DNA from 3 places in the Paraburkholderia sp. IW21 genome. Region 2 is predicted to be linked to each of the others. Evidence: riboswitches for the same ligand, from Rfam matches in the RefSeq annotation. Region 2 holds a riboswitch; each other region holds the start of a gene.

Region 1 (3,270 bases), on a different contig from region 2:
GATAGGCAACAATGTGCGGCACGCTCGCGTTGATCCCGAGCAGGTCGAGCCTACGCTGCCAGTTATTGACCCAGTTGCGGCCCATCGCTGTCTGCGTGGTGTCATAGGGCTTCGAAAGATACGTGCGCTTAAAGACAAGTGGAAGCGTGTCGCCGCTCGCGAAGTCAGGCTCGGAAAGCATGACAATGCCCTTTGCCGGCAACACCGGGTCCGCGACGGGGCAGGAGTCGTCGGACTGAGGCGGGACCGGTACGCCGCCGCAATAGTCGGCTATCCAATCCGAGGCATTAGGACAGTTGTAGTAATTCAATGCGTTATAGGGATCGTCCGGGCCCGTCGACATAGGCGAAGTGCCCGCGACCTGGATAGCGCAGGTCGGGGTCCCGGGAATCCCGAGAGATTTCTGGTAGGTCTGCATGCATTGCATGTAATCTGCCGCGTTGGCGCCAAACGCGACCATGAGCAGCATGAATGCGGCGAGCAGGCGTGCCGTTATTCCCGTTGGTCTCTCATCAAGTCTTTTGTTTTTCATAGTCATCCTTATTGGTTGTACTTGTTTGAAGCCCAAGCACTCTATAAAGAAGACTCGATAGTGGAAATCCGACAAATCCTAAACTTGTGACTTCCCTGGCCTCTCGCAACAGACGCTTGCGACGCCAGCCAGAACAAGCCGTAAGACGTCACGAAAGAACATGCAGGCCATGGACACGCAATAACGGCGACAACAAGAAAAGCAGACGCAGAAAAGCCCTCGCGACTAGTCCGGCCACGAGATATTCCTGCGCGAAGGTAGAGGGAAGCTGAGAGGCCGCATCGGGCCGACAAGGAAGAAGGGGACTGGGCGTCCCCATGAAAACCGAGCTATGCGTGACCTAGCCGTTCAAGCGAACGCTCCAAAGTTATCCCCAGTTTTTGTCCATAAGCCTGTGGATAACATTCTGGCAAGCACGCCAAGTACCTGATGTCTTTGGCTTCTCTGGCGCTGCACGTCCGCGCGACCGCGACCGCCCTCGCGGTCGCGCCTCTCGATCAAAGGTAAGCAGACTTCGCCGCGCTGCGACTCGCGGGAATCAACAGCTTGCTCCGCTCGACCATTGCGCCAAACAGCAACCCGATGGTCGTCCACATAATCACTTGCATCCCAATTGCCGCCACGCGAAACTTCCACAACAGCGTCGCCGGGAAACCTGCCGGCACTTCGTTGATTGTCGGCATCGACAACTGCACAGCAGCAATGATCACGATGAACACCAGGCCCGCCACAATCGATCCGTTCCACGCGCCCAGCTTCAGCGCCGCGCGGCGCCGCACCTTCAGCGAAAACACCAACGCCGTCAGCGAGATCGCGATCATCAGGAAGAACAAGCCGGTCCTGGTCCCGATCGTCCCGGGGTCGCCCACTGACGGAGGATTCGCCGGATACTTGATGCTCGGAACGATCACCAGCGCGACAAACGCGCCGAGCGCCAACCATGCGGACAACGCGCGTGCACTCAATGCGCCGACGCGGCCATATGCATACGCGAACACCAGCGAAAACAACCCACCGAATGCGGCGCCATATGCCACGACGCCAGTCAACAGGCCCAAGCCCGCTTGCGTGCCGCGGCTTACGAGTTCCTCTTCATGCCCGTGTTCGTGTGCATCGGCGCCCGCGGCCTCGGTCTTTTCCTCGAAGGAAATCGCCTGACTGACCTGCGGCTCGCCCACCACTCGGGCAAAGCCGAACGTGAGGAGTCCCGCGGCGATGCCTGCAAGCATCCCGCGCACCAACAACTTACCAACCATGGTCGACTCCGTTAGTGGCAGGGAAAGCCGAGCAGATGGCGGCCGTCGTGCACGAATTCATGCACGTACATGCCGGGAATCAGTGACGTGGCACCCTGTTCCGCACCAACGAAATAAAGCGCGAGCAACAGCAGCAAGCCGCCGAACACGACCCAGGGCAACAACTCACGCAGTGGAATCGGCGTGGGTTGAGCGGCGGGCAGAGTCGCGGAATCGAAAACAGCGTGGGTCATACGGGACATCTCCTGGGGGTAACGCGCCCCAATAGTCGATTGAAAAGGAATAGTGCGAAGCTCAGGTCTGGCTTTCGGCTGTGAATACCGAATACAGTGGCGCGACCGCGCCGGGTTCTCACCGGCTTCCGTGCTTCGCAGTGCCGCTATTCTACGCGCTAAACTTTGCCTCTCGATAGCGCCAGGCATGGTCGCACGCCTCCCGCTTTAGTCTGGGCCTTCATGGAAATGAACTGAATGGACACACGGCTGTTACTGGTCAGCCACGCGTCGACCGCCGCAATGCGCGCAGGCCGTTTCCCCGCCGACGATCCACTCGACGCACGCGGCCTCGCCGAAGCCAGCGCGGCGCGAGCGCGTCTGTCGATTCCGGACGTCGTGGCGGTCTTCGTCAGCCCAGCCGTATGCGCGCGCGAGACGGCGTCGGCCTTAGGTCTCGTCGCAACCGTCCACAAGGGACTGGCGGACAGGGATTACGGTCGATGGCATGGCCGGCGTCTCGCTGATCTCGCCGTCGAAGCGCCGCAAGATCTCGCTGCATGGACGCACGATCCCGACGCGGCCGCACCCGACGGCGAGTCATTCAGTCAACTCGTCAAGCGGGTAGGACAATGGCTCGATGCAATGAGCGAAGAAATCAGCAGGCTAACGGGCGATGCTGCGTTAAGCGACGCAATGGGCGGTGCAATGGATGCGGCGCCAAGCAAAGCAACGAGCGGCGCGCCGCGCAATAGGCGAGATGTGGTCACCGTCACGCACGCGCCGGTGATCCGGGCAGCGATCGTTCATGCGCTCGGGGCGTCGCCCGCCGTCTTTCCACGCATCGAAGTCGCGCCGCTCTCGGTCGTCGAGTTGCGATGCGCGCGACGCGGCTGGACATGGTGGCCCGCCACTCAGTAACGGCTACGGCTGCGCGCATGGGGACAGCTTGGCCGCGTCGAAACTCCTCTTCCGCTCACTTGCCCGAGACAACCAGCCTCAGCTTGTTCGAACCAGAACGCGTCAAGGTGATATCGGTTCGCCTGGCACGCGTGCCTAGATAAAAGTGCTGACGTCCCGGCGAATTCTGATCGTGCGTCGCGTCCGGCAAACACGATGCGATATCCGCCGCGACGGCCTGCAGGGCGTCCGCATTCGAGCCGGCGTCGTTGTGCGGCGTCCACGTGCATTGGTAGCTGCCGTGGTTCGCTGAACATTGCGCGTCATCGCCGTAGGGTTGCGCGATGCCCCTCCCGTCATCCGGCGTCAG
Region 2 (3,270 bases):
CGCACACCCGTGCTACAAATTTCCACAACCGTGCACATGGCATTGGTTCAAGGAATATATGACCTTGGCGAACCAGGCAGGGAAGCTAAACCGATGAAGCTGAAACGATGAAACCCACCGAGTGAACCAAACGTTTGCTGAGTTTTCGCTCATGCATTTCGCTTGAATCCGCAGCCGGTCTCAGGACCGGCCTTTCGATATTTACTGCATGCTGTACTGCTGAATCACAGTACCCAGTTGTTCGTTCATTTGATGCATTGTACGCCGGATTTCCTCGGCGGGAAATGCTTCTCCGTGTCTCACGCTCGTTTGCAGCTTAAGCAGTTCCGATGCCAGCGACAGCGCAGCCATGACGGCAATGCGATCCGTGCCGCGTACGTTGCTGTTATTGCGGATCTTCGACATTTCGGCGTCGACGCGTGCCACCGCTTCAAGCAGCGCGCCTTCAGTTTCGGCCGAGCAGGCGAGACGATACGGTGCGCCGAGAATCGATACTTCGATCTGCTTGGTGGTCATGCATTTTCTCCATGGCGGGTGACGTCGCGCTCCGCTTCGACCTCGTGCGGTGCGGCCTCGAGCAGATCGAGCTGATTGTCCGGCTCGCTCTGCCCGCGGCCCCGCGGCAGCTTTTCGAGAATCGCATTCAGGCGGACCTGAGCGTCGTCGATCTTTGCCGACAGCGCATCACGTTCCGCTTGCAGCGCATCGCGCTCCTCGCGCATCAACGCGAGGTCGGTACGCGTGGCCTCTGCTTCGGCGCGCGTTTGGGCGAGCTGCTCTTCGAGCGCGAGTCGCGCGTCATTGTGGCGTTGGCTGATCGCGATCAGCTTGCCGATATTTTGTGAAAGTGTTTCGAGTTCGGTGAGCATCTGCTGCGTCCTCTAAAGACATTGCATTTTAGCGCGGAATGTCGCAGGTTCCGACAATTGTCTCGTTTCGAGACGTAACAACATCGCTTTGTGCAGGCTTTTATCGACCCTATGACGAAAAACACCTCGCGCATCGGACAATAACCTGCCCTTAACAGAACAGATCGGGCAGGGTTCGACCGTTCTTGACGGGTCCGAAGGCCGCTTCTAAACTGGCCGCACTTTGGTGCCCGCGCGCGCTTTCAACAGTGCGCGCAGTTAAACGGGAAGCAGGGCGCGGCGTTCGCCTGAACGCGCGAACCTGCGCTGCCCCCGCAACGGTAAGCGACCGCATTCGTCGTGCAGGTCGGTCCTGATTGTGTGTTCGACGCTGAACATGCGAGTGTGCCACTGCGCGTCACGCGTGGGAAGGTGGGATCGATATGTCGCCAGCCCGGATACCGGCCAGAGGGAGAGGGTTGTCTCCGCGCAAACGTTAAAGCGCGCTGACGCCTTGTTACGCATCGGCCTGCGGGGAAGCGGGGCGAGCACGCTATCCACAGGAATGTCATCCCATGCTGTCCCCCATCGCTCGCGCGGCGTTGCTCGCCTTTGCGGGTCTGCCGCTCGTCGTGCACGCTCAGGCTGCGGCTTCATCGTCTTCTTCGTCTTCATCATCATCTTCTTCTGCCGAGACGGGGGCTGCCGGTCTATCGCCCACGGTGTTGTCGCCCGTAGTCGTGACCGCGGAGCGCGGGCCGCAACCGCTCGCTGAGGCGATCCCGCCGACCACGCTATTCGATCAGCAGGACATCGCCGATTCGGCCGCGACCGATTTGCCCGGTCTGCTGCAACTCGCTCCCGGCGCGCAGATCTCGCGCACGGGTGGCCCGGGTTCCACTGCCAGCCTGTTTCTGCGTGGCGCGTCGTCGACGCAATCGCTGTTGCTGATCGATGGCGTGCGAGTCGACTCGGTGAGTCTGGGCGCGCCGCAACTCGCGCAGATTCCGCTCGACCAGATCGATCACGTCGAAGTCGTGAACGGTAACGTGTCGGCACTGTACGGCTCGGGCGCAATCGGCGGCGTGGTACAGGTGTTCACCAAAGCTGGCGGCGACCATCCGCCACGTTTCAATTTTTCGGTGGGCTACGGCAGCTATCACACGCAGACGCAACAGGCCGGCGTGAACGGCGCCTTGGATAAGGACGGCAAGACGACCTTCAGCATCTCGCTCGCGCGCTCGAAAGACGACGGTTTTTCGTCGCTCAATCCTGCGCAGGCCCCTAACGCGAATCCGAACGCGAACGGCTATCTGAACGAAAGTATCTCGGCTTCGCTGCGCCACAAATTTAACGACAAGTGGGACGCAGGCGTCACGTATTTCCAGTCGAACGGCAATAACAGCTACGACAATGCGTACGGCGTGCCGGCCGATCTGAACAACCTGTATAGCAAGGTGCGCCAGGTGTCGGCGTTCGCGAACGGCAAGCTGACCGACTGGTGGACCACGCATTTCGTCGTCTCCGAAGGCGACGACCGTAGCGTGTCGAATACCAACGGCATCTACAACGGCCGCTTCGATACCGACAATCGCCAGTACACCTGGCAGAACGATTTCGCGCTCGCCGCGCAACAGAAGCTGCAGGTCGGCTACGAGCATCTCGATCAGAGCCTCGACTCGGATACGTTCGCGGCGCCTGGCCGGCATGTGGATTCGGGCTTTGTCGGCTATACAGGACGCTTTGGGCGCAACCAGATTCAGGCCAACGTGCGGCGCGATCAGTATTCCGATTTCGGCGGGGCGAACAGTTACTATCTCGGCTACGGTTTCGACATCACCGAGCATTGGAAGGCGACTGCAAGCTATTCGGATTCGTTCCGCGCGCCGAGCTTCGACGATCTGTACTATCCGATCAGCGGCAATCCGTCGATCCAGCCGGAGCGCAGCCACTCGATCGAAGCAGCGTTGCAGTACGCGTCGAATGCGCTTGGCGTGATGCGCCTGAGCGCGTTCCAGACGCGCTATTCGAATCTGATCGACTACCCGCAGGTCACGCCAGGCATCTATCTGGCAGAGAACGTCGGCCATGCGAAGGTGCAGGGACTCGAAGGATCGTGGAGCGGTCACGTGGGCAAGACGGATGTGCGCGCATCGATAACGCTGCAAAATCCCGTCGACCTCGATAGCGATACCGACCTCGTGCGGCGTGCGCGGCGCTTCGCGTCGCTGGCGGTGAATCGCAGCATCGCCGGTTGGCGTGTCGGCGGCGAGTGGATATTGAGCGGCGCGCGCGACGATAGCAGCGGCAAGCTGGGCGGCTACGGCGTGGTGAATCTGTCGGCGCGCTACAACATCACAAAGGCGTGGTACGTGACCGCGCAAATCCAGAACCTGTTGAACAAGGACTATGAAACGGCCTA
Region 3 (3,270 bases), on a different contig from region 2:
CGATCATCCGGCGTGCTTCGGTCCAGCCTTTGCGCGCGGTGGCGATGTCGGCGTCGCGATTCTGCGTGTTCCAGGTGTAGCCGTCACCCATCGTGACGAAGTCGCAATTGGCGATCGCACCGAGGAAGTCGCGCTCCGAGGTATGCAGCGCGCCTTTGATGAATTGCACGACGCCGAGGCGCATACCGTGCCCAAGCACGCGCACAGCCATGCCGAAGGCTGCGGTGGTCTTGCCTTTGCCGGTGCCGGTGTTGACGATCAGAAGTCCTTTTTCAACGGTGGCGCCGGCCTGCTTTTTCTCGTGACCTTCGCGCCGGCGCTCGGTCATGCGTTGATGCGATTCGGGGTCGGTCTTCATGGAAGGTCCTGTTTTTGGGTATCGTTGTTTGTATGTTCGTGGGCGGGTGAAGCAGTCGTCGATGCGATCGCGACTGTGACGCCGTTGTGTACGGTTTTGCGCACGAGTAGCCGTGCATTGGGCGTTTCGAACGCGACTGACGCATGGGCCGCACCGGGTGCGTCGGCTGCGTCGGATTCGGTCGCCGCGGCGAGTAAGGCGCACGGCTCGCAGACGCCGTCTACGCCGAGATATTCACGAGCGGCCGCGGACGGGTCGTCCACGGGCGTCGCCGCAATCCGCTCGCGGCTGAACAGTTTCAGCGGCAACGCGTGACGTGCGCAGAATTCGAGCAAACCTGCTTCGTGAGCTTTGGTGTCGACCGAGGCAATCGTGCTGATTGCGTTGAATGCATACGCGCCGAGCGCGGCGCGCACAGCGGCTTCGATCTGCTCGACAGAACTGTGCAAGCGACAGCCGATGCCCACGGTCAGCGTTTTCATGGCTCGTCCGAAGCGTCCGAAGCATCAGAAGCGTCCGCCGCCGCCGAGTTAGCCGCTTGCGCCCCTCCCACCGCGCCAGCCTCACCAGTATTCGCAGCGGCCCGCGCGAGTGCCAGCGACGCCACTCCGCCGATCACCACGATCGCCGGGGAGCCGAGTCGGGCGCGTGAGACCGCTTCCGCGAACGCGCCGAGTCGCGCGAGCACGTGCCGTTGCTCAGGACGAGTCGCGGATTCAATCGCGGCACACGGCGTGTCGGCGCTCATGCCGGCCGCGAGCAACGCGCCGGCGATATCGTTCAGCCGCCGCATGCCCATATAAATCACCAGCGTCATGCGCGTGGCGACGAGTGCGGCCCAGTCCGGCTCGCCGCTGCCGGCGCCGTGGCCCGTGACGAACACCACGCCTTGCGTGTGATCGCGATGCGTGACCGGAATGCCGATCGCCGCGGGCGCCCCGATCCCCGCCGTGATGCCGTTGATCACGTCCACCTCGATGCCCGCTGCATGCAGCGCCTGCTGTTCTTCGCCGCCGCGGCCAAACACGAACGGATCGCCGCCTTTCAAACGCGCGACGCTGCGCCCGGCCTGCACGTGTTCGAGCATCTGCGCGACGATGCCGGCCTGCGGCGTCGACGGATGCCCACCCCGTTTGCCGACGTACACGACCAGCGCGTCGGCGCGCGCGAACTGCAGTACGTCGGGGTTCACCAGATCGTCGACCAGCACCACGTCGGCTTGCGCCAAGGCGCGAATCGCCTTGAGGGTCATCAGTTCGACGTCGCCGGGGCCGGCGCCGATCAGCCAGGCGCGGCTCATTGCGGCATGCATGGCGTGCGCCATGTCGTGACAAGCGGGAAAAGGCGGAGCGGCAATGCGCTCCAGATGGCGGAAATCGAGGTCATGCGGTGCTACGAGAATTACGCACGACGATAAACGCCACTCGCGCGTTTCCCATAGGGAAACGCAAACAGCGGCGCCACGTCGTGCTTCAGCGCCTTCACATCCGTCCCTCGCGGATTCCGGCGGCCGGCAGCGTGACGTTCGCCGCCTCCGCGTCTGGCCGGTATCCGGGCTGGCGGCCTCATGCGTTTTGCCTTCCCGTCGGATTCCTCAGACAGTGGCATCAAAAACGCATGCGCGATGCGAAAGCACCGCAGGTCGCTTACCGTTGCGGGGACAGCACAGGTTGAGCGCAGCGAGCGCGGCCTGTTTCCCGTTTAACTGCACATGCGAACGCATGTGCGGGCACCAAACGCGCGCATACGATAGCACACCACAGGCGGCGCCGGCACTGCGGAAAGGCCCTGCCGAGGCCCGCTGCCGAGGCCCGCGTTTTCTTGACGGCGCGGGGCCGCGGGCCTACACTCGCACGCACTTTGGTGCTCGTGTGCGCGCTCGTGCGCATGCAGTTAAACGGGAAACAGGGTGCCCGCCTGCCATGGATAGGGTCAACCTGTGCTGCCCCCGCAACGGTAAGCGAAAAGCGGTTCCAGGTTGATTGCCTGGCGCCGCGGAGCCGGCTTCGATGTCCACGCGCAAGGCCGCGTAGGCATATACCCACTGGGCGAGAAACCACTCGCTCGGGAAGGGGAAGCGGCGCTTTCGCCAGCCCGGATACCGGCCAGAATACGAAGAACGAACGCCGCGGGGATGCGGCGCTGCGTTCATGATCTCATTCGCGTTTTCTGTTTTTCTGTTGCCTGGGTAACGCCGTTGTTCATCCCCGTGTTTTGTTATCGTCCGTGCTTTCAGGGCATCAGCCCCGTTGGCTTGACCGATACAGACAAACGCGCCGGCGTGCACGTGCAACTCCTACGGATGGACCTCACGATGCAAACTCAAATGCGCAAGATCCCCGTCACCATCGTCACGGGCTTTCTCGGCAGCGGCAAGACCACACTGTTGCGGCACATTCTTCAGCATGCGGGCGGCAAGCGCATCGCGGTGATCGTCAACGAGTTCGGTGAACTCGGCATCGACGGGGAAATCCTCAAGGGTTGCGGGATCGGCTGCGATGAAAACGGCGTCGAGACTGAAGGCCAACTGTATGAACTCGCGAACGGCTGCCTCTGCTGTACCGTGCAGGAAGAATTTTTCCCGGTGATGGAAAAACTGGTGGAGCGCCGCGAGCAGATCGATCACGTGCTGATCGAAACCTCGGGTCTCGCGTTGCCGAAGCCGCTGGTGCAGGCGTTCAACTGGCCGCAGATCAAGAATAGCTTTACCGTCGACGCGGTAGTCACCGTGGTGGACGGTCCCGCCGTGGCGAGTGGCCAGTTCGCCGACAATCCACTTGCCGTGGATGCGCAACGCAAAGCCGATCCGAATCTCGATCACGAATCGCCGTTGCACGAACTGTTCGAAGATCAATTGTCTGCGGCTGATCTGGTGATTCTGAACAAAACCGATTTGCTCGACGAATCGCATC

What was found. A riboswitch is a leader RNA that binds a small molecule or an ion and turns the genes downstream of it on or off. The one in region 2 is predicted to bind cobalamin.
Region 1: it holds a riboswitch for cobalamin, as region 2 does, so the genes downstream of both, ACAX43_RS30915 (CbtB-domain containing protein) here and ACAX43_RS10595 (TonB-dependent receptor domain-containing protein) in region 2, are expected to answer to the same signal.
Region 3: it holds a riboswitch for cobalamin, as region 2 does, so the genes downstream of both, cobA (uroporphyrinogen-III C-methyltransferase) here and ACAX43_RS10595 (TonB-dependent receptor domain-containing protein) in region 2, are expected to answer to the same signal.

Annotation. Positions count from the first base shown of each region.
Region 1 covers NZ_JBGGWA010000019.1:46,863-50,132, reverse strand. The annotation lists gene ACAX43_RS30925 (DUF6531 domain-containing protein) at 1-532, opposite strand, end outside; gene ACAX43_RS30920 (CbtA family protein) at 1,030-1,788, opposite strand; gene ACAX43_RS30915 (CbtB-domain containing protein) at 1,800-2,021, opposite strand; cobalamin riboswitch at 2,064-2,202, opposite strand; gene ACAX43_RS30910 (histidine phosphatase family protein) at 2,259-2,921, shown strand; gene ACAX43_RS30905 (hypothetical protein) at 2,977-3,270, opposite strand, start outside.
Region 2 covers NZ_JBGGWA010000004.1:33,662-36,931, reverse strand. The annotation lists RNA gene ssrS (6S RNA) at 1-86, opposite strand, end outside; gene ACAX43_RS10605 (cell division protein ZapA) at 202-516, opposite strand; gene ACAX43_RS10600 (ATPase) at 513-869, opposite strand; cobalamin riboswitch at 1,077-1,333, shown strand; gene ACAX43_RS10595 (TonB-dependent receptor domain-containing protein) at 1,424-3,270, shown strand, end outside.
Region 3 covers NZ_JBGGWA010000012.1:221,824-225,093, forward strand. The annotation lists gene cobO (cob(I)yrinic acid a,c-diamide adenosyltransferase) at 1-358, opposite strand, end outside; gene ACAX43_RS26270 (cobalamin biosynthesis protein) at 355-840, opposite strand; gene cobA (uroporphyrinogen-III C-methyltransferase) at 837-1,658, opposite strand; cobalamin riboswitch at 1,883-2,110, opposite strand; cobalamin riboswitch at 2,203-2,483, shown strand; gene cobW (cobalamin biosynthesis protein CobW) at 2,673-3,270, shown strand, end outside.